DNA from 3 places in the Bacillus sp. LH1 genome. Region 3 is predicted to be linked to each of the others. Evidence: riboswitches for the same ligand, from Rfam matches in the RefSeq annotation. Region 3 holds a riboswitch; each other region holds the start of a gene.
What was found. A riboswitch is a leader RNA that binds a small molecule or an ion and turns the genes downstream of it on or off. The one in region 3 is predicted to bind S-adenosylmethionine.
Positions count from the first base shown of each region.

Region 1: another riboswitch for S-adenosylmethionine. It lies ahead of ACX9TM_RS21515 (bifunctional homocysteine S-methyltransferase/methylenetetrahydrofolate reductase); the one in region 3 lies ahead of ACX9TM_RS01105 (ABC transporter permease).
Region 2: another riboswitch for S-adenosylmethionine. It lies ahead of ACX9TM_RS16735 (hypothetical protein); the one in region 3 lies ahead of ACX9TM_RS01105 (ABC transporter permease).

Region 1 is NZ_CM175007.1:4,154,234-4,160,275, forward strand. It holds gene ACX9TM_RS21515 (bifunctional homocysteine S-methyltransferase/methylenetetrahydrofolate reductase) at 1-1,368, opposite strand, end outside; SAM riboswitch class I at 1,439-1,548, opposite strand; SAM riboswitch class I at 1,752-1,862, shown strand; gene metI (cystathionine gamma-synthase/O-acetylhomoserine thiolyase) at 1,957-3,069, shown strand; gene metC (cystathionine beta-lyase) at 3,066-4,229, shown strand; partial or broken gene ACX9TM_RS21530 (cysteine hydrolase family protein) at 4,397-4,908, shown strand; gene ACX9TM_RS21535 (ArsR/SmtB family transcription factor) at 5,342-5,632, shown strand; gene ACX9TM_RS21540 (class I SAM-dependent methyltransferase) at 5,775-6,042, opposite strand, start outside.
Region 2 is NZ_CM175007.1:3,232,228-3,238,269, forward strand. It holds gene ACX9TM_RS16715 (short-chain fatty acid transporter) at 1-111, shown strand, start outside; gene ACX9TM_RS16720 (hypothetical protein) at 152-505, opposite strand; gene ACX9TM_RS16725 (NAD(P)H-dependent oxidoreductase) at 502-1,077, opposite strand; gene ACX9TM_RS16730 (SWIM zinc finger family protein) at 1,101-1,490, opposite strand; gene ACX9TM_RS16735 (hypothetical protein) at 1,753-2,010, opposite strand; SAM riboswitch class I at 2,111-2,209, opposite strand; gene ACX9TM_RS16740 (hypothetical protein) at 2,341-2,532, shown strand; gene ACX9TM_RS16745 (YwiC-like family protein) at 2,563-3,285, opposite strand; gene ACX9TM_RS16750 (ECF transporter S component) at 3,468-4,169, opposite strand; gene ACX9TM_RS16755 (ABC transporter ATP-binding protein) at 4,142-5,803, opposite strand; gene ACX9TM_RS16760 (energy-coupling factor transporter transmembrane component T) at 5,776-6,042, opposite strand, start outside.
Region 3 is NZ_CM175007.1:190,873-196,914, reverse strand. It holds gene ACX9TM_RS01110 (ABC transporter permease) at 1-505, opposite strand, end outside; gene ACX9TM_RS01105 (ABC transporter permease) at 522-1,439, opposite strand; SAM riboswitch class I at 1,576-1,681, opposite strand; gene ACX9TM_RS01100 (DUF3951 domain-containing protein) at 1,849-2,064, shown strand; gene ACX9TM_RS01095 (hypothetical protein) at 2,081-2,584, opposite strand; gene ACX9TM_RS01090 (multidrug effflux MFS transporter) at 2,846-4,096, opposite strand; gene ACX9TM_RS01085 (DUF3981 domain-containing protein) at 4,222-5,940, opposite strand; gene ACX9TM_RS01080 (MFS transporter) at 6,019-6,042, opposite strand, start outside.

The sequences.
Region 1 (6,042 bases), 1.4 Mb from region 3:
CGGTCCAATTGATTTCCCTAAAATTGAACGTCCATCGTTCATTTCTTTAATCATTTTAATAAGCTCAATAGAGGATAAATCATATACAGAAGTGGCACCGGGAAAATCACCAACGCGCGCTGGATCACCAGTTAAAGCTAACACTTCTTCCATCCCTAACGCCGATAAACCTAACAAATGAGATTGTAGTCCAATGACGTTATGATCTCTACACGTTAAATGCGTCAATACTGGGATATCATGCTTCGTTAATAACGCACCCATCGCCATATTAGAAACACGAGGCGATGCTAATGAATTATCTGCTAGAGTAATAGCATCTGCTCCCGCTCTTTTTAACGCTCTTGCTCCTTCAAAAAAACGCTGTGTATCTAACGTTTTCGGTGGATCTAATTCTACTACAACTGTCGTTTGTTTTTTCGCTTTCTCTGCTAGAGTGACGTGAGCCTTCGAACGTTTCTCATGCGTATGAACGACTTTCGGCCTTTGAATCGTGTCTTTTTCTATTACAGGGGTAATATTCGCAACAGCGCGCTTCATACTTTGAATATGTTCTGGAGTCGTACCACAACAACCACCCAATAACCGAATACCTTGCTCAATAAATCTCGGTGTCATCGCTTCAAAATAAGCTGGGCTTCCCTCATATACGTAACGTCCATCCACATAATTCGGGAGGCCTGCATTTGGGTATGCTGATAAATAGCCATTTTGAGGAATCGATATCATTTTGAAAGCTTCCGTCATATGAAGCGGCCCTAGTTGACAATTCAATCCAACAACATTTGCACCGTAATCTATAAGTTGCTTTAATATTTCATTGACATCATTTCCATTTTGAGTCGTACCTGCTTCATGTAACGCTAATTGCGCAACAATTGGAATATCCGTTTGCTTACGCAATACTTTAACGGCATGAAGTAATTCAAATTCATCGTAAAAAGTTTCTAATAGTAATCCATCAACCTGTTCTTCTAGTAAAGCCCCTGCCTGTTCAAGTAACATAAACTCTCTTTCCATATCAGTCGTTGTAACAGCTCCGATATGTTTCATACCACCAATTGTTCCTAAAATTGCATTTTTATCTGTCACAGATGCTTTCGCCAGTTTTACTGCCGCTCTATTAATTTCTGTAACTTGATTTTCTAAACCATACATACGTAATTTCGCCTCATTTGCTCCATACGTATTCGTTTGAATTACATCTGCTCCAGCAGCTACATATTGTTTATGAATCGATATAATTAAGTCTGGATCAGATACATTCAATTCTTCAAAGCTACTTTGCAAACCATGTGAATGCAATAACGTCCCAACCGCACCATCACCTATTACAATTCCTTTTGATAATAAATCTAGTAATTTCACGACTCTCCCTCATTTCTATCAATATAAAAACCCCCTCTTCACTTTGAAGAGGGGGACATAATCGTTCCTCCTCTTATTATGCAAAACATTCGTTTTGCAGGTATTAGCACCGTTTCAAACATTTCGTTTGAAGGTTGCCGGGTTTCACAGGGCCTTTCCCTCCACCGCTCTCAATAAGAGTTGTCTTTATTATTTTATTTATGTAGCTAAAAGGAAATGCGTTCCCCTTTTAACAATGTTTGTTAATTTTTTAATAAATTTAGCATGCACAAAAGTAAAAGTCAATGACACTTGCGGAAAAATAAAAATTATTTAAAATAAAGTTGCAATTCAGTTATATTTTATTGTAAAGTTAAAAACATAATAAAAATTTCATACGAACATTCTTATCTAGAGAGGTAGAGGGACTGGCCCTGTGACGCCTCAGCAACCATTAACATTTTGTTAATAAGGTGCTAATTCCAGCAAATTGTGAAAGATTTGACAGATGAGAAGAAGACTCTATTCAAACCGAAAGCCTTCTTCTTAGAAGGCTTTTTTTATTTTATATTCACTTAATGTTTCAATTTAAAAAGGAGGAATTTTCATATGTCAACAATCGAAACAAAACTAGCACAAATCGGAAATCGCAGTGAAACTACAACCGGAACGGTTAATCCACCAGTTTATTTCTCAACCGCTTATCGTCACGAAGGAATTGGTAAATCTACTGGCTTTGACTATTCACGAACTGGCAATCCAACTCGAGGTCTTTTAGAACAGGCGATCGCAGACTTAGAATATGGCGAACAAGGTTATGCCTGTAGTTCAGGGATGGCGGCTGTTCTCCTCGTCCTTTCTCTATTCCGCTCTGGAGACGAACTTATTGTATCTGAAGATTTATACGGGGGAACGTATCGATTATTTTCTGAGCATGAAAAAAAGTGGAATGTTCGATGTAGATACGTAAATACACAGTCTATTAAACAAATTGAGCAAGCTATCACAACTGAAACGAAGGCTATTTTCATAGAAACTCCAACTAATCCATTAATGCAAGTTACTGATATTGCTGCTGTCGCAACTGTAGCGAAAAGGAACGGACTACTCCTTATTGTAGACAACACTTTCTACACACCTTATATACAGCAACCATTAACAGAAGGTGCTGACATTGTACTTCATAGCGCAACGAAATATTTAGGGGGACATAACGATGTACTAAGCGGGCTTGTCGTTGCAAAAGGAAAGGAACTTTGCGAGGAAATCGCTCATTATCATAATGCATCAGGTGCAGTTTTAAGCCCATTTGACTCATGGTTATTAATTCGCGGTATGAAAACGTTAGCGCTTCGCATGAGGCAACATGAAGAAAATGCGAAAGCAGTTGTTGCGTATTTAAATGATGAAGACGGGGTGACAGATGTATTTTATCCAGGAAGAGGCGGCATGATCTCATTCCGCCTTAAAGATGAAGCTTGGATTAATCCATTCTTACAATCTTTATCCTTAATTACATTTGCCGAAAGTCTTGGTGGTGTAGAAAGTTTAATGACTTATCCAGCAACGCAAACACATGCTGATATTCCTGAAGAAATTAGAACAGCAAACGGCGTATGCAATCGTCTTCTTCGATTCTCAGTTGGCATTGAAAATAGTAACGATTTAATTCAAGACTTAAAGCAAGCAATTAAACTCGTAAAAGAAGGTGTAAGAATATGAGCTATTCTATAGATACACTCTTACTACACAACCAATATAAACACGACTCGCAAACAGGCGCTGTGAACGTTCCTATTTATAACACATCAACTTTTCACCAGTTTGATGTAGATACGTTCGGAAAATATGACTATAGCAGGTCAGGAAATCCAACTCGTGAAGCTCTTGAAGATATCATTGCTTTATTAGAAGGCGGAACAAAAGGATTCGCCTTTGCATCAGGCATTGCAGCGATTTCCACTGCATTCCTCCTTCTTTCACAAGGTGATCACGTACTCATTTCAGAAGATGTGTACGGAGGCACTTACCGAGTGATAACTGAGGTACTCTCCCGTTACGGTGTTTCACATACATTTGTTGATATGACCAATTTAGAAGAAATAAAACAAAACATTAAACCAAATACAAAGCTCTTTTATGTAGAAACACCTTCTAACCCACTTTTAAAAGTGACAGATATTCGCGAGGTTTCTAAACTCGCAAAATCTATTGGGGCTCTTACTTTTGTTGATAATACATTTTTGACACCACTATTCCAAAAACCACTTGAACTTGGAGCTGATGTCGTTCTTCATAGTGCTACAAAATTTATTGCTGGTCATAGTGATGTTACTGCCGGATTAGCAGTAGTAAAAGATTCAGAACTCGCTCAAAAGCTTGGATTTTTACAAAATGCATTCGGTGCTATTTTAGGACCTCAAGATTGTTCTCTCGTACTTCGCGGTCTAAAAACATTGCATGTACGCCTCGAACATTCAGCTAAAAATGCCAATAAAATCGCACATTATTTACAAGAGCACTCTAAAGTAAAAAATGTCTATTATCCGGGATTACAAACTCATCTCGGATTTGATATTCAACAATCTCAAGCAACATCAGCTGGAGCGGTCTTATCGTTTACTTTGCAGTCAGAAGATGCACTCCGCAAATTTTTATCAAAAGTAAAATTGCCTGTTTTTGCAGTTAGTTTAGGAGCTGTAGAGTCAATTCTTTCTTATCCAGCAAAAATGTCACATGCAGCACTGTCGCAAGAAGCTCGTGATAAAAGAGGAATCTCTAATTCATTACTTCGGTTATCAGTCGGTCTTGAAAATGTTAACGATTTAATATCCGATTTTGAAAATGCCCTTTCTTATGTAGAAGAACCTGTAAATGCATAGAGAAAAAGAAGATATGAGATTAGGTTTTCATATCTTCTTTTTATGCGGTTTAGCTATATTCATTTGAATTTCTTCTTTTCTTATAGTCCATAAAAAATAAAAGTATATCATCTATTTCTAAATAATGGATTAATTGATATATTAAGAAATAAAAAGGGGTGAAAATAATGGACACTTGTGCAGATATTTTAATCGTTATCGATTTACAAAATGGCGTATGTTATAGCGAGGAGCATTTATTTGATTTACAGAACTTACTAAAAAAGTAAATAAAAGAATTTCTTCATATAGAAAATTAAATAAACCAATCCTTTTTGTTCAACATTGTGATGATGATTTAGTACCCGAGAAAGAACTTTGGGCTATTCATACCGATCTAGATGTTCAAGAACAAGATTTTTTTGTAAGAAAAACACATGCAAATTCATTTTATAAAACAAACTTAAAAGAAATTTTAGATCAATTATCTGTAAATCGCATTGAATTTTGTGGCGCCCAAACAGAGTACTGTATGGATGCAACGATTAAGTTTGCCCACGGACTAGGATACGAAAACTTTATGGGACAGAAAACAACCTCTACGTTGAATAATCCTTTTATGTCCGCAAAAGAGACAATTGATTTTTATGAGAACATATGGAATCACAGATTTTTAACGTTGCTAAAAGATGAATTTTAGAATAAATGACTAATGACTTGATCATCCTAAGATTTATCAGCCGTAATCAAATATTTCATTATCACCATAAAGAAGCGAATGACATTCAGCTTCTTTTCTTTTAACCTGTTTTATATTCTATATATATCATTATAATTCCTTTGTCATATTATTTTAAAAATTTCGTATATTCATTTGAAAGAATAAGAAAATCATGATAAAATTGTGTTACAAATATATCTATATCTTTCAATTTTTAAAACGCATCGAAATTTTCACCCAAAAATGTCATTTTACAAAAACATGCTAATTTACCTATTTTATTTACATCCGGGTCTCTTTTCTTACAATTTCTTTACTTTAGGACTTTTTTTCTGCAACAACTATTTTCTTTTCTTTAAATTTTTGGTATGTATAGTATGGTATAATAGCTCACACGGAGGTGGAAAAGAACATGTTAGAAACCTTTCAAAAAGAATTAGAACTATATGAAAGTAATGCAGAATTATTAAAAGTGCTAGCTCATCCTGTTCGTTTATGTATCGTAAAAGGATTAATCGAGCGCGGTCCAAGCAACGTTTCTACAATGTATACTGGCTTAAACATGCCACAATCTACAATTTCACAGCATTTAGCAAAATTAAAAAGCGCTAAAATCGTTTCTAGTGAAAGAAAAGGATTGGAAATTTATTACAAAGTAGAGAATGAAACAATCATTCAACTCGTTCGCGTATTATTAGGTTAGGGACTAATAATCGCAGAAAAAGAACGTATTCTATATTTTTTATCTCATATCTTTAATATAAATATATATCATGAGAGGAAATATATAATACTACATAAGTCGTATTAAAAAACAAGACACAGTATATACTGTGTCTTGTTTTTTATATTGTTACATACCGATCCAAATGTAAATGTTGCATATCTTTTGTATGTATAACAACATCAAACGAACTCCCTACTCCTCCATTTAAAATCATAGAACGAACTGCTCGATTTTGTTTTTGCGTTTCAGAAAAAGGATTCGTATCTTGATGGCTCGTAAGCTGTTCTAATATCCCTGCAGCTAACAAGAACTCAGATTGTTTCTTATGCCATACTGCACTCATTCCTTGCATACTAAACATCTCCTTTAGCTCGTCCCAATGAACA
Region 2 (6,042 bases), 2.3 Mb from region 3:
TTACCAGCATTAGCGATAGCTGGTTTAGGTGCTCGTGACATTATGGGATTTTGTGTTGTGAACTTACTATATGCGGGTTTTATCATTAGTCTATGTTTCTTATTTATTTAAACAAAAAGCTAGTTTTATACTAGCTTTTTTACATAATAAATCACTTATTTCCCACGCAATTTATAATCTTCTCCCACTCTAACTCCGTAAGATGTAATGACTCAAATGCAAAAAAATCTTCGCAAATTTTTCCGATCAGGTGTGGATGTTCCCTCAAAAAATTCCACTGTAACGCTTTAGGAAGAAAATATGTTTCATATTCTTTACTTCCCCTTACTACCTGATCAACTTCTCTTTCACAAATTCCTCTTATTAAATAATCATTTCTTAACTCTATTTGAATTTGCTGAAATGTTTCGCTGCATTTTTTCAATTGAAGTAAACACGTAACATACTTCCGAAAAAGTTCGCCATCATACTGAACACAGTTTATAATACGATCGACTTCATTCATAATGCACGAGCCTTTTCTTCTATTTGTAATAACCATTTCTCACGCTTTGATACTTTACTCGTTTTCACAGATTGAAACACTGACCGTTTTATATCGCGAATGCCACAAAAACGTAAAATACCTCTCTTCATCATAATCCAATCTGCTGATCGATATAACAATGCGACGTACCATAGAGGCGAGTCTAACGTATTAATAACCCATGCTTTTTTCCCTTGCAATAATCCTTTCGGCAGAGCCCCTTCATATTTATAAGCAAATCCAGCTACGAAAATACGATCGATAAATCCTTTTAAAATTGCTGGCATCCCCCACCACCATATTGGATAGATGAATAGAAGTGTATCTGCTTCTTCTACTAACGTTCTATACCGAGCTGTTTCCTCTTCATTTACTAAATCGCGTCTTTTCTTCTCTTCATTAAATACGAGGACTGGATCAAATTGTTCTTTGTATAAATCAAGTACGGTAACTGAATGATTTGTTTCCTGTAGTCCTTTTTGCACATGATTGAAAATCGCCGCGTTAAAACTTGAAGGATTAGGATGAGCATATATAATTAGTACGTTCACTACAAAACAACTCCCTCTATACGTTAAAGTTTCTCCTTCTTTAATAACTTCTCTACAATTTGTACGTTTTTCGAACTTTGCAACAATCGATTTAATAATATAAGTAACTCTTCTTTTTCTAAATCTTTCAGTTTCTCTTTAACTGCACTCTCACCAGCACCTTGCATATCATAAACAACTGCCGCCATATGTTTACAATAATTTTCATAGGGACACTCACAGTTACTTTCTGAAAAATCTTCGAGATCGATAACTACTTCATAATTCCCTGCATTTCCAGTAACGAAAGCAAACACTTTTTTATCTTGTATTTCAACATCTTCTACATGCCCATCTTCATAATATTCATATCCCTTATCTACAATGTACTTTGGGATCCATTTCGTTATATCTTTTAATAAGTAAGCGTACATAATTGTACCCCTTCCTTTAATTCCCTTTTGACTTCAAAAATCCTGCATGTTATTCTAATTACTGTTAAGTAGCAAGTCTACGTGACAAAACGACTGACACCTATTCGGCGAAGGTGTCTCTTTTCATTTGCAGCCGATATGAATTGCCTCTTTCAGGCACATTCAATTTTTGACACTACACACTCAACACCATTCCCTGTATCAGGCTGCTTTAGCAGTCTTTTACTCTACATACTCCGTTATTTTAAGAAAAAAAGAGAGCTTAGCTCCCTTTTCTCGCCTTATACAATACCCCTTTTTCAGCATAGAGATATTCATCAGCTAATGTAATTTTCCCATCCAGTTTTAGTTCGTCTAATAATCTTGATAAATAAAATTGATGCAACATCTTTTTCGTGAATTTTCCTTCATGATGCGAAACGATATGTTCTTGAATATCTAACAATGATATCGGCTTATCTTGCTCTATCATATATTCATAAACTGTACTACGCAGTTTTACGTATTTTTCGAGTGTCACAGTAATGCGCAACCCCTTTCTTCTTAATATAAATTTTCGTAATCGGTTTTTTTGCAATAAAAAAACCTCTCCGATAAGAAGAAGTTACGTATATATCTTCGTCTTATCTCCCAGAACAAATATGTTCTGCTGGAATTAGCACCTGCATCGCGGTTGCTGGGTTTCATCGGGCCAGTCCCTCCACCTCTCTGGATAAGAAAATATTCACTTAATTCTTACTATACGTAATTCCACTTTAATTGTCAAACAAATATAATAAATATAACAAATTATATTTTCTTCCTTACTGTTCATACTACCCATATACGAACATGCAAGGAGGATTATGAAATGCATCAAAATGCTCGCGGATATGTACAAGATTCTTTTCAATCATTACAAGAAGCTAAAAATTGTTTAGAAGAAGCGCTCGAAACAGTTGAAAAAGATTTTAATCGCGCTCGTATTGAACAATCACTTTATGCTGTTGAACAAGCTATTCAACGTTGCGAGTACACCGTTCACATTTTAGAAAAAGATTAAAAACTTCCCATCAATTGATGGGAAGTTTTTTCAAATGGCATACTTCATAATTATTGCCGTTATGATTAAAAAATATACAGAATTAGCAATTTCTAAAATTCCTACTTTTTTAATAGAAATTTTTTTGCCATACAACACAATTGCTCGAATGACACTTGGTATAAAAATAAGAGAACACCACGGATTAATCACAAATATGATTATCGTTAATACGATATGATATCCCCAAGATATAAGACGATACTTCGGGTTATTTTTTTCACGAATCATCGTTTTCACATAGAACGTACTACCTAAAAAGTATAAAAATGAAATAAGCGCAATGAATAATGCTGTATGATCGATTTGCTTCATTGAAAAGGAATAACTAATTAACCCACCGATACAAAACACAATAATCGCACAAATATCATTTAATAGTGCTCTTTCATTTTTTTGACGAGCGTAATACATATTCACTATAAATAATGGAATCATTACTATTACGAATAAAAGAATTCGCCACTCATATAATAAAGAAATCATCCCAAATAGGAACGCAATAAGAAAATAAATAATGGAAACTTGTAAAAACTCTTTTTTTCGTCTTTGCTTTATGTACGTAAGAAATGGGTACGTAGCTAAATAGATAAAGAACCACGCTAAAAACAATGGAATATGATAAATAGTAGGTTTCCCAAGTATGACACTTAATAAAAAAGGAATAACAAGCATGGCCCATGCACCATGTTGCTTCGGAATAACTAACTTCATTAACTATACACCTCCCTTTTGAAAAAAGTTCTCACCTACAATTATACAAATAATTTTATATAATAGCGGATGCATATTGAATCGATTTTTTGACAAAAAAATGCTCCTTACATTATGTAAGAAGCATGAAAGAGGCAAACGAATATGTAAGTCGCGACCCTACCTTATATGAGTATGCTTTTCTATGTCACGTTATGCTCATCTAATATACCGTATTTCTTTTTAAATCTTGTAAGAATCGTAATCCATGAAGTACTAAATAGTAATAAGAAAATAACATTCGAAATCGCATGGCTCAAATCAAAGTAAAAACTTGCGATATAATACGAAATGACAGTTTCCCATGTTGCTTCTCGTATAAAACCGAGAAGGCCCCAGAAATTCATAATCCAGCCAAATAAAAAGCCAACAATTACTCCGTAAAGAAGTCTTCCCCATAGCTTTTTCATAAAAAATGTATTACGAAGTAAACCTGCTATAAAACCAATCATGCCCCACGAAAACATTTGCCACGGTGTCCATGGACCTTGTCCTAAAAAAATATTAGATACGATTGCTGCTGTAGCACCAATCATAAAACCAGTTTCACTTCCAAATACAATTGCAGAAACGATAATGACAAAAGAAGTTGGTTGTACACTTGGTAAAATAGAAAATGGCACCCGGCTTACTGCTGCAATTGCCGCTAATACAGCAACGAGAACAATTTCACGTGAAACAAACGCCTTTCTTTCAAAACGGATATAGAAAGGTAACATAATAACCGCTAATAGAAACAAACTACTTAACATGTAATAACCATCCATAACAAGTGTCGTAAAGAGTAATGTGCCGATTATTACTGCAAAGATACATATTATGAATGCAACATATTGTTTGGACAAGCTTCGTACACATCCTCCCACGTTAATGCATATGGCAATTCTTTTCGAATGAATCGATTAATAGATGTTGTATAAAAGAAGTTGCCGCTAAAAAATTCTTTCGGTGCATCATTCATAATGACTGTTCCATCAAATAACATCATACATTGATCCACGTATTTCGCTGCAAACTCAATATCATGCGTTGCCATTACAATTGTTGTACCTTCTTTTTGCAGCTTCCTAAATAGTTCTCCTACTCTTTCTTTCTTCCATGGATCCAATCCCTTTGTCGGTTCATCAAGTAATAATAACGTTGGCTTTGATAATAACGTTGTACATAACGCAAGTAATTGTTGCTCTCCTCCGCTACAATCATGCGGATGGCGTTCTTTAAGCGAGTACAACCAAAACTGTTTTAGCGTATCTTCTGCTATTTCTTTTCCTTGTTCTCCATATAATTCACGCGCACGTTCATAAACCTCGTCCCATACTGTATCAAATGTAAAATGGTAATACGGATGCTGCGATACATACCCAATACTTTTAAACCGTTCTTTCGAATCGATTTTATGTACCACTTTTCCGTTCCACTTTACTTTTCCTCTTCTCGCTTTTTGTAATCCTGCTAAAATCGTTAACAGTGTAGACTTACCTGTACCGTTCTTCCCAACGAGCGCTACCCATTTTCCTTTTTCAATTGGAACTGATAAATCACGTAAAATAAGCGGACTATTTTTTTCATATTGGAAGGAAATATGCTCTGCGCTTAAAATTACCTCTTGCTTTTCACTTTGTGCTATTGGGTCATTTACATATGATATCGCTGCAAAATCATTCATTTTCATTTGCGCCTCTCGCACTGTAAACGGAATATCTCTCACATTCCACTCTAAAAATAGCCTTGGAATTTGCGGAATAAATGGACGGAATGTTTCTACTCCCCACATATCCGTAATAACAATTTTAGGACTACCATCATACATAATACGGCCATTATCCATACAAACAACGCGTGTTGCAAGCGGGATAACTTCATCTAAACGATGTTCACTTAAAATAATCGTAATTCCAAGTTCTTCATTAATCCGTTTTAATAATCCTAAAAACTCTTTTGCAGCGATTGGATCTAACTGCGCTGTCGGTTCATCTAATAATAGCAATTTCGGCTGCATAACTAATACCGCAGCTAAATTGACAAGCTGCTTCTGCCCACCAGATAACGTATGAACAGATTGATGCAATAAATCTTGAAATCCTAAAAAGCTAATAAGCTCTGCTATTCTTTTTTGAATAATATGTGATGGTAATCCGATATTTTCTAAAGAAAATGCTAATTCTTGAATCACTGTATCCATAACAATCTGGTTTTCTGGGTTTTGAAATACCATCCCAATTTCTTGGGCAGATAACAAATCAGCTACTTCCTCTATTAAAACACCCTCATAAAATATCTCTCCAGAACGCGTACCAATTGGAAGTAACTCCTTTTTAAAATGTTTTAATAACGTCGTCTTCCCAGATCCCGATCCTCCAGCAAGTGCAATAAACTCACCTTTTTGAACAGAAAGAGAAATATGCTGTAACGCTTTTTTATTTTCATCAGCATATACAAATGATAAATTGTTTATTTCTGCATGCGCCACCATATCCATTCCCTTCCTTCCATCATAATTGGTAAACTAATAAACAGTGTAAATAATACAAACATCATTCCATCGTATTGCTGGAATAAAATAGATTCGACTTTCGGATAAATAATCAATTTCCCTCCGCCATAATTACTACATACAATAGCAGCTATAAATAAAATGATTAAATAACTGAGCGTATACCAATCACGCCTTTCCATTCTATAGCGAATATACGTCGTACGCTTCGTTACACCAAATCC
Region 3 (6,042 bases):
TAACAATTAATAGTAAAATAACAATTAATAAATACGGGATACCGTATAACACTTCGATTCCTCGTATAATCCACTCATCAATTAATGTCCCAAGGCGATTGCGCCCTCTCACATATCCACTAAATCCTCCGATTAGCACACCAAGTCCTATATCAAGAGCAGCTGCCACTAATCCAACTGTTAATGAAATTTTCCCGCCAGCCCAAGTACGTGCCCATATATCTCTTCCCAAATCATCTGTTCCGAACCAATGCTCACTACTAGGTGGTAAGTTTGTTGCCTCTTTTACTTGTTCACTCGCAGTAAATGGCGTTAAACTTTCACCAACAAGTGAGAAAACAATAATGAGTAATAACGTCACTGATCCTAAAACTGCGATTGGATTCGATACAAACTTACGAAACACTTCTTTCTTTCGGCTAATCTTTTGCTGATCTTTATTTATCGTTAATTCTTTCTTCTCTTCATTTGTTAATAACTGGTCATTAATTTCATAAGCTCCCATCTAAACATCCCCCTCCTTACGTAATAGAACGAATACGTGGATCAACAATACGATGAATAATATCTGTAATAAAAATACATACAATTAAAAGTGCACTATAAAAAATGGTTGTTCCCATAATCACTGGATAATCTCGATTAAAAATACTATCTACAAAATATTTTCCGAGACCAGGAATTGAAAAAATCTTTTCAATAACGAAAGTACCTGTTAAAAGTCCCGCCATTAATGGTCCAACAAATGTAAGTACCGGAACAATTGCATTTCGAAGAGCATGTCTTATAATAATCTTCTTAATCGGTATACCTTTCGCTCTCGCTAACTTAATATAATCACTCTGCAGTACTTCGATCATATTAGAGCGAACAAATCTTGTAATCACTGCGATTGGTCCTAACGCTAATGCAAAGGATGGCAATACCGTATGTTCAAATGTACCCCAAGAAGCTGCTGGTAAGAGCTCGAATTGAATAGCCAATACTTGTATAAATAGTGGTGCTAAAATAAAGCTCGGAATAGAAATACCGAGGATGGCAAGTAAACTTACACCGTAATCAATTACCTTCCCATGATAGAGAGCAGCAAATGTACCTGCAGCAATTCCGACTAGCAATGAAATAATAAGTGCTTGTAAACCAATAATTGCTGATGGACCAAAACCAGTTGTTATAATTTCTGATACACCTTGCCCGGTTGATTGAACAGATTCACCAAAATCAAAATGAACTACGCCGTCTAAATAAGCAACATATTGATTCCATAACGGTTCATCAAGGTGATACTTCGCTCTCATGTTTTGGATCACTTCTTCAGGAAAGATTTTTGCATCTGATGAAAATGGATCCCCCGGAATAATATGCATAATTAGAAATGTCACCGTCGTAATAACCCATAGCGTGAACACCATAACTGATAATTTTTTAATTACATACACCCCAATAACCCCCTAAACACATATATTTACTTAGTTTTATAAACGTACTTTTTCCATTACTCCCTTTTCTCTTTTTAGAATACAAAAAGCCTTGATCTTAAAAAATAAGATCAAGGCTTAATAAACAAAGGCCCATCACTTATCTTTCAAGACTTGCTTGCTGGAATTAGCACGGTGTTCCTATTACAGAACCCGCTGCTGAGGTGTCATAGGGCCAGTCCCTCTACCTCTCTGGATAAGTAAATTGCTATATTATTATTTGGTTCAAATTGTATATTTCGAATTATAATTCTGAAAAAATGAAAAGTCAATCAAATTGGATATATTTAGAAAAATCAGTTTTTAATACTTTTATTTATCTATATCGTATTTCGCTTATAATAAAAAAAGATATGAAAGGAGTTATAAGATGGACCCCTTACTTCTAGCTACTATAGGATTACCCTTAACAATCGTTATACTTGTCATCATCGGCTTCTACAAACTCTTCATCAAAAAGAAAAGTATCACTTCTTTTTATACCCCTTTCGATAATATTACCGGGCAAACTATTTCCGAATTTCACGAAGAACAGAAGATATTAGTATCCGAGGATGAAGATGGAGATAGCAAGAAGAAAAAATAACCTTGCATAGGCAAGGTTATTTTTTCGTTTCTGCTTGAAAACGTTTATAGTATGTCGATGCTGTTGCAAAATTAATTTCTATATCACGAATCAACGATGAATCTTCTTCTTTCGCTAACTTCTGTAATTTTTTCATTGCTTGTTCCGATTCATTCAAGAAACCGACATATACCTCATGTTCTTGCTCTTTCGACTTCGGAACACGAATTTCTTTTCGTATATGATCAATATCTTCTAACATGCTCGTTGTTACCTTTTGCACATCTTCTTTATATGTAGCAGTCGTTATTTCCTTACCGCCCTTTTCTTTTGCCACTTCAAATAACTGCAGTGCGTTATTAATTTCTTTATTCATTTTCAAATCGTATTTTTCATGTACTGCACGGTATTCTTTCATTTCTTCTGTTTGTTCTGTAGATTGCTCTACCTTTTCTTTCGGTTCTTTCGTATCCTTATTTCCATTACATCCTGCTAGAAGGATCATACTTCCCATTACAGCAATACCCAAAACCTTCTTCATCTCTTCTTCTCCTTTTATCTACAGCTACTACTCATTATAGTTTCTTTTATCTCCACTTGTTATTATACCGAGAACGCCCTACTTTTTACACTTAAGACGACATCGTAATATATATACCAACATGTTTGTCACAGTATCGTCACTTTATACAAATAACTTTTGCACTGCTTTACTACAGCACCTTACAAAACTATATGAGGTATTTCAAAGAAATGAAAAAAGAACTGATTCAAATATTCCCTTTGAATCAGTTCTTTTTTGTTAAGCCTCTAAATTTTGTCTTGCTTGCAGTTCAAACTGCTTTTCACTTCTTCTAGCCATAAATAAATAGCATAGTACCGCACCAACTTCACAAAGAGCTATTACAACACCCATCGGTAATGCTGTATTACTTCCACCAATACCTACTAGCGGTGCAACAAGTGCTCCTGAAATGAACTGTAATAAACCTAATAAAGCTGATGCTGTTCCTGCAGCTTGTTTTTGATTTCTCATCGCTAATGAGAACCCAGTTGTTGAGACAACCCCAACACTTGATACGACAAGGAATAACGAGCATAAAACACCAATTAACCCTATTCCTAGTAAGATTGTCAGTAGTAAAGATAAACCACCAACAGCTGCAATAATGATACCAGAGACAAATAATGTCTTCTCATTCACTTTCCCCGCTAAACGACCCGTAACCTGACTAGCAATAATAATACCGATACCGTTGATTGCAAAGAATAAACTAAACTGCTGTGGTGATGCTCCGTATATGTTCTGCAACACAAATGGTGAGCCCGAAATGTATGCAAACATTGCCGCTGTTACTAATCCTTGTGACAATGCATATCCCATAAACAGACGGTCCTTTAACAATTTTCCGTACGTCGCCAAAGTCCCTGACAAACCACCTGTTTCTCTTTCTTCAGGAGGTAATGTTTCACGTAATACAAAAATAGCTGAGATTAACATGAATACGCTAATTGCTCCAAGAACGATGAAAACACCGCGCCACGTTGTAAACTGTAATAATTGCCCCCCAATAATCGGTGCCAAAATAGGTGCTGCTCCGTTTACTAACATAAGCAGTGAGAAAAACTTCGTCATTTCAGAACCTGAATACATATCACGTACCATCGCACGTGATATAACAATCCCGGCTGATCCTGAAGCTCCTTGTAGGAAGCGCAATAACACTAATGTCCAAATAGATGGCGCAACAGCACAAAGTAAAGAAGAAGCAACATAAATAATAAGAGCAATAATAAGAGGTTTGCGTCTTCCGTAAATATCACTAATTGAGCCAACAAATAATTGTCCTACTGACAGCCCAAGCAAACAAGCTGTTAATGTAAGCTGCGCGAGGGATGCACCTGTTTGCAAGTCATCCGTTAACTTCGGTAATGAAGGCAAATACATATCAATAGATAATGGCCCAATCGCCGTAAGTGTTCCTAATACAAGAATCATCCATAACCTGTTTGCCTTTACAGGTTTATATATTTCGTGATTAACTTCATTCACTTTTCAATTCACCCTTTCCTATACAAACTGAATCGTAACAATTATAGTTACATCATAAACATACGTCAAGTACAGCGCATTTTCCTCTTTCATAATGTAAAAAAAGCGATAGAAATTCTATCGCTTTACTTTTTCACATTGCTATTCGTAAATTTAGATACTGAGGACATCATCTCTCCCGTATCTAAATATGTAATTTGAATTGGGTCTCCTACTTCTGTAAACATAGCATATGGGAATTTCTTCACCGGTATCATAAATACCTTTTGTTCATTCTCTAAAAGTACGTACACGATTGTATTTTCACCTGATTTTTCTTTATATACACGTTGTACAATACCTTCTTTTTGCGCTTCTTTTCCTGTTGAGGTTGGTCTAAATGTATCACCATTACCGCTCATTACGTTTTTATAATTCTCAAGCGCTTCTTTCTGCGAAGAACCTGTCGCAAATATTTTTGCATTAGCAGCATATACAACTGTATGTGCACGTACTAGGCCTCCGTCATCAACAACCGGAATAATCCAAGCTGGTTTACCGTATACGTTATAAATGACAGGCATTGTCCCATGCCATTTCTCTCTCTTAAAGGAATTATCTACTACTTCTGTAGCTGCTGAACCATCCATAATCCCCTTTACTTCTTTTCCATTATAGTAATATAGCTTGCCTGTGCGTGCATCTACTAATGAATAGCCTAGGGCTGAATCTACTCCTTCTTTTGGAGAAGTAAAGTCTGTAAAATAATACAGTGTTCCATCTTTACCAAAGATCGGGGTCACGCCTTCTTTCGTTCCCCACTCAGTCGGAATTTTCATATCTGTTTGTGAGAATTTCGTATTCCAAAATCCGTGAATATATTTACCAAAGTACGTATTTAACGTAGATGCAGTCTCATGATTTAATACACCATCAACAAATTTAGGTGCCTTTCCTTTATCATATCTTTTCACTTCACCTGTTTGTGCATCTACTAAGACAACACCTTCTACCTCAAATCCAGATCTTCCTGAAATAAATTCACCATACGTCATTGTATAATATGGTTTTCCTTTATCATCAACCTCAAATTTAGGTTTTCCTTTAAAGATTAAATTTGGTTCTGCTTGCCTTACCACACGCTCTAAATTATTACCAAAAAACATGCTTGGCACATATTTCATTTTATAACCGAGGTGCAGTTTCGCTTCCGCATCAGGATTCGTACCTGACATCGTTACATACCCTGGAATTGTCTCAGCTTTACGCGCTTTAAAAAATCCTGAAACTTCAATCGGCGCTACATATAAAGCCTCGCCGTTTACCATTTGTGGCGTTAATTCTCCTAGCTCAAAATAAGCTACTTTTGGAATATCACCAAATACTTTTTTCATCTTATTCTCCGCTGTCTTTGGCGGCACTGTAAACGGCTGGTCATTTTCAGTAAATGGCTCTGAAATATCTTTCTCTACCTTAACAACAGAATCATATTTCTTTTGCGAGATTACTATATCATGCAAATAACCAAAGTAGCCGTAACTTGCGAGTAAAATAAACATTAGAAGTCCTTTTAATGTGCCTTCTAATTTCCCTATTTGATCTTGTGAAAATAAAACAAGCCCAATTAAAATTGCTACTGCAACAGAATAATGAGTAAGAATCGAGTCTACCCGATCATCAATTAGCCAAAAGTATTCATAGATTGCAATACCTATCCAAAATAAAACAGGAATAACTAAAATAGATGATTTCTTACCCTTTACAACCTTCTTATCTCCCTTCTTATCCACTGCTCGAAGCTTACTACTACTTCTTGTCCATGGAATCAAAAACAAAGTAAGAATAGCTAAAACTACAAATTTCATCAAAGGCACTGTCCCCTTTTCTTTTGTATTCCCTTTTAGTATAACAAATAAAGGGTATTAAGGTGAAAATAGGAATAGTTATATTTTTTTACTACTTAATAC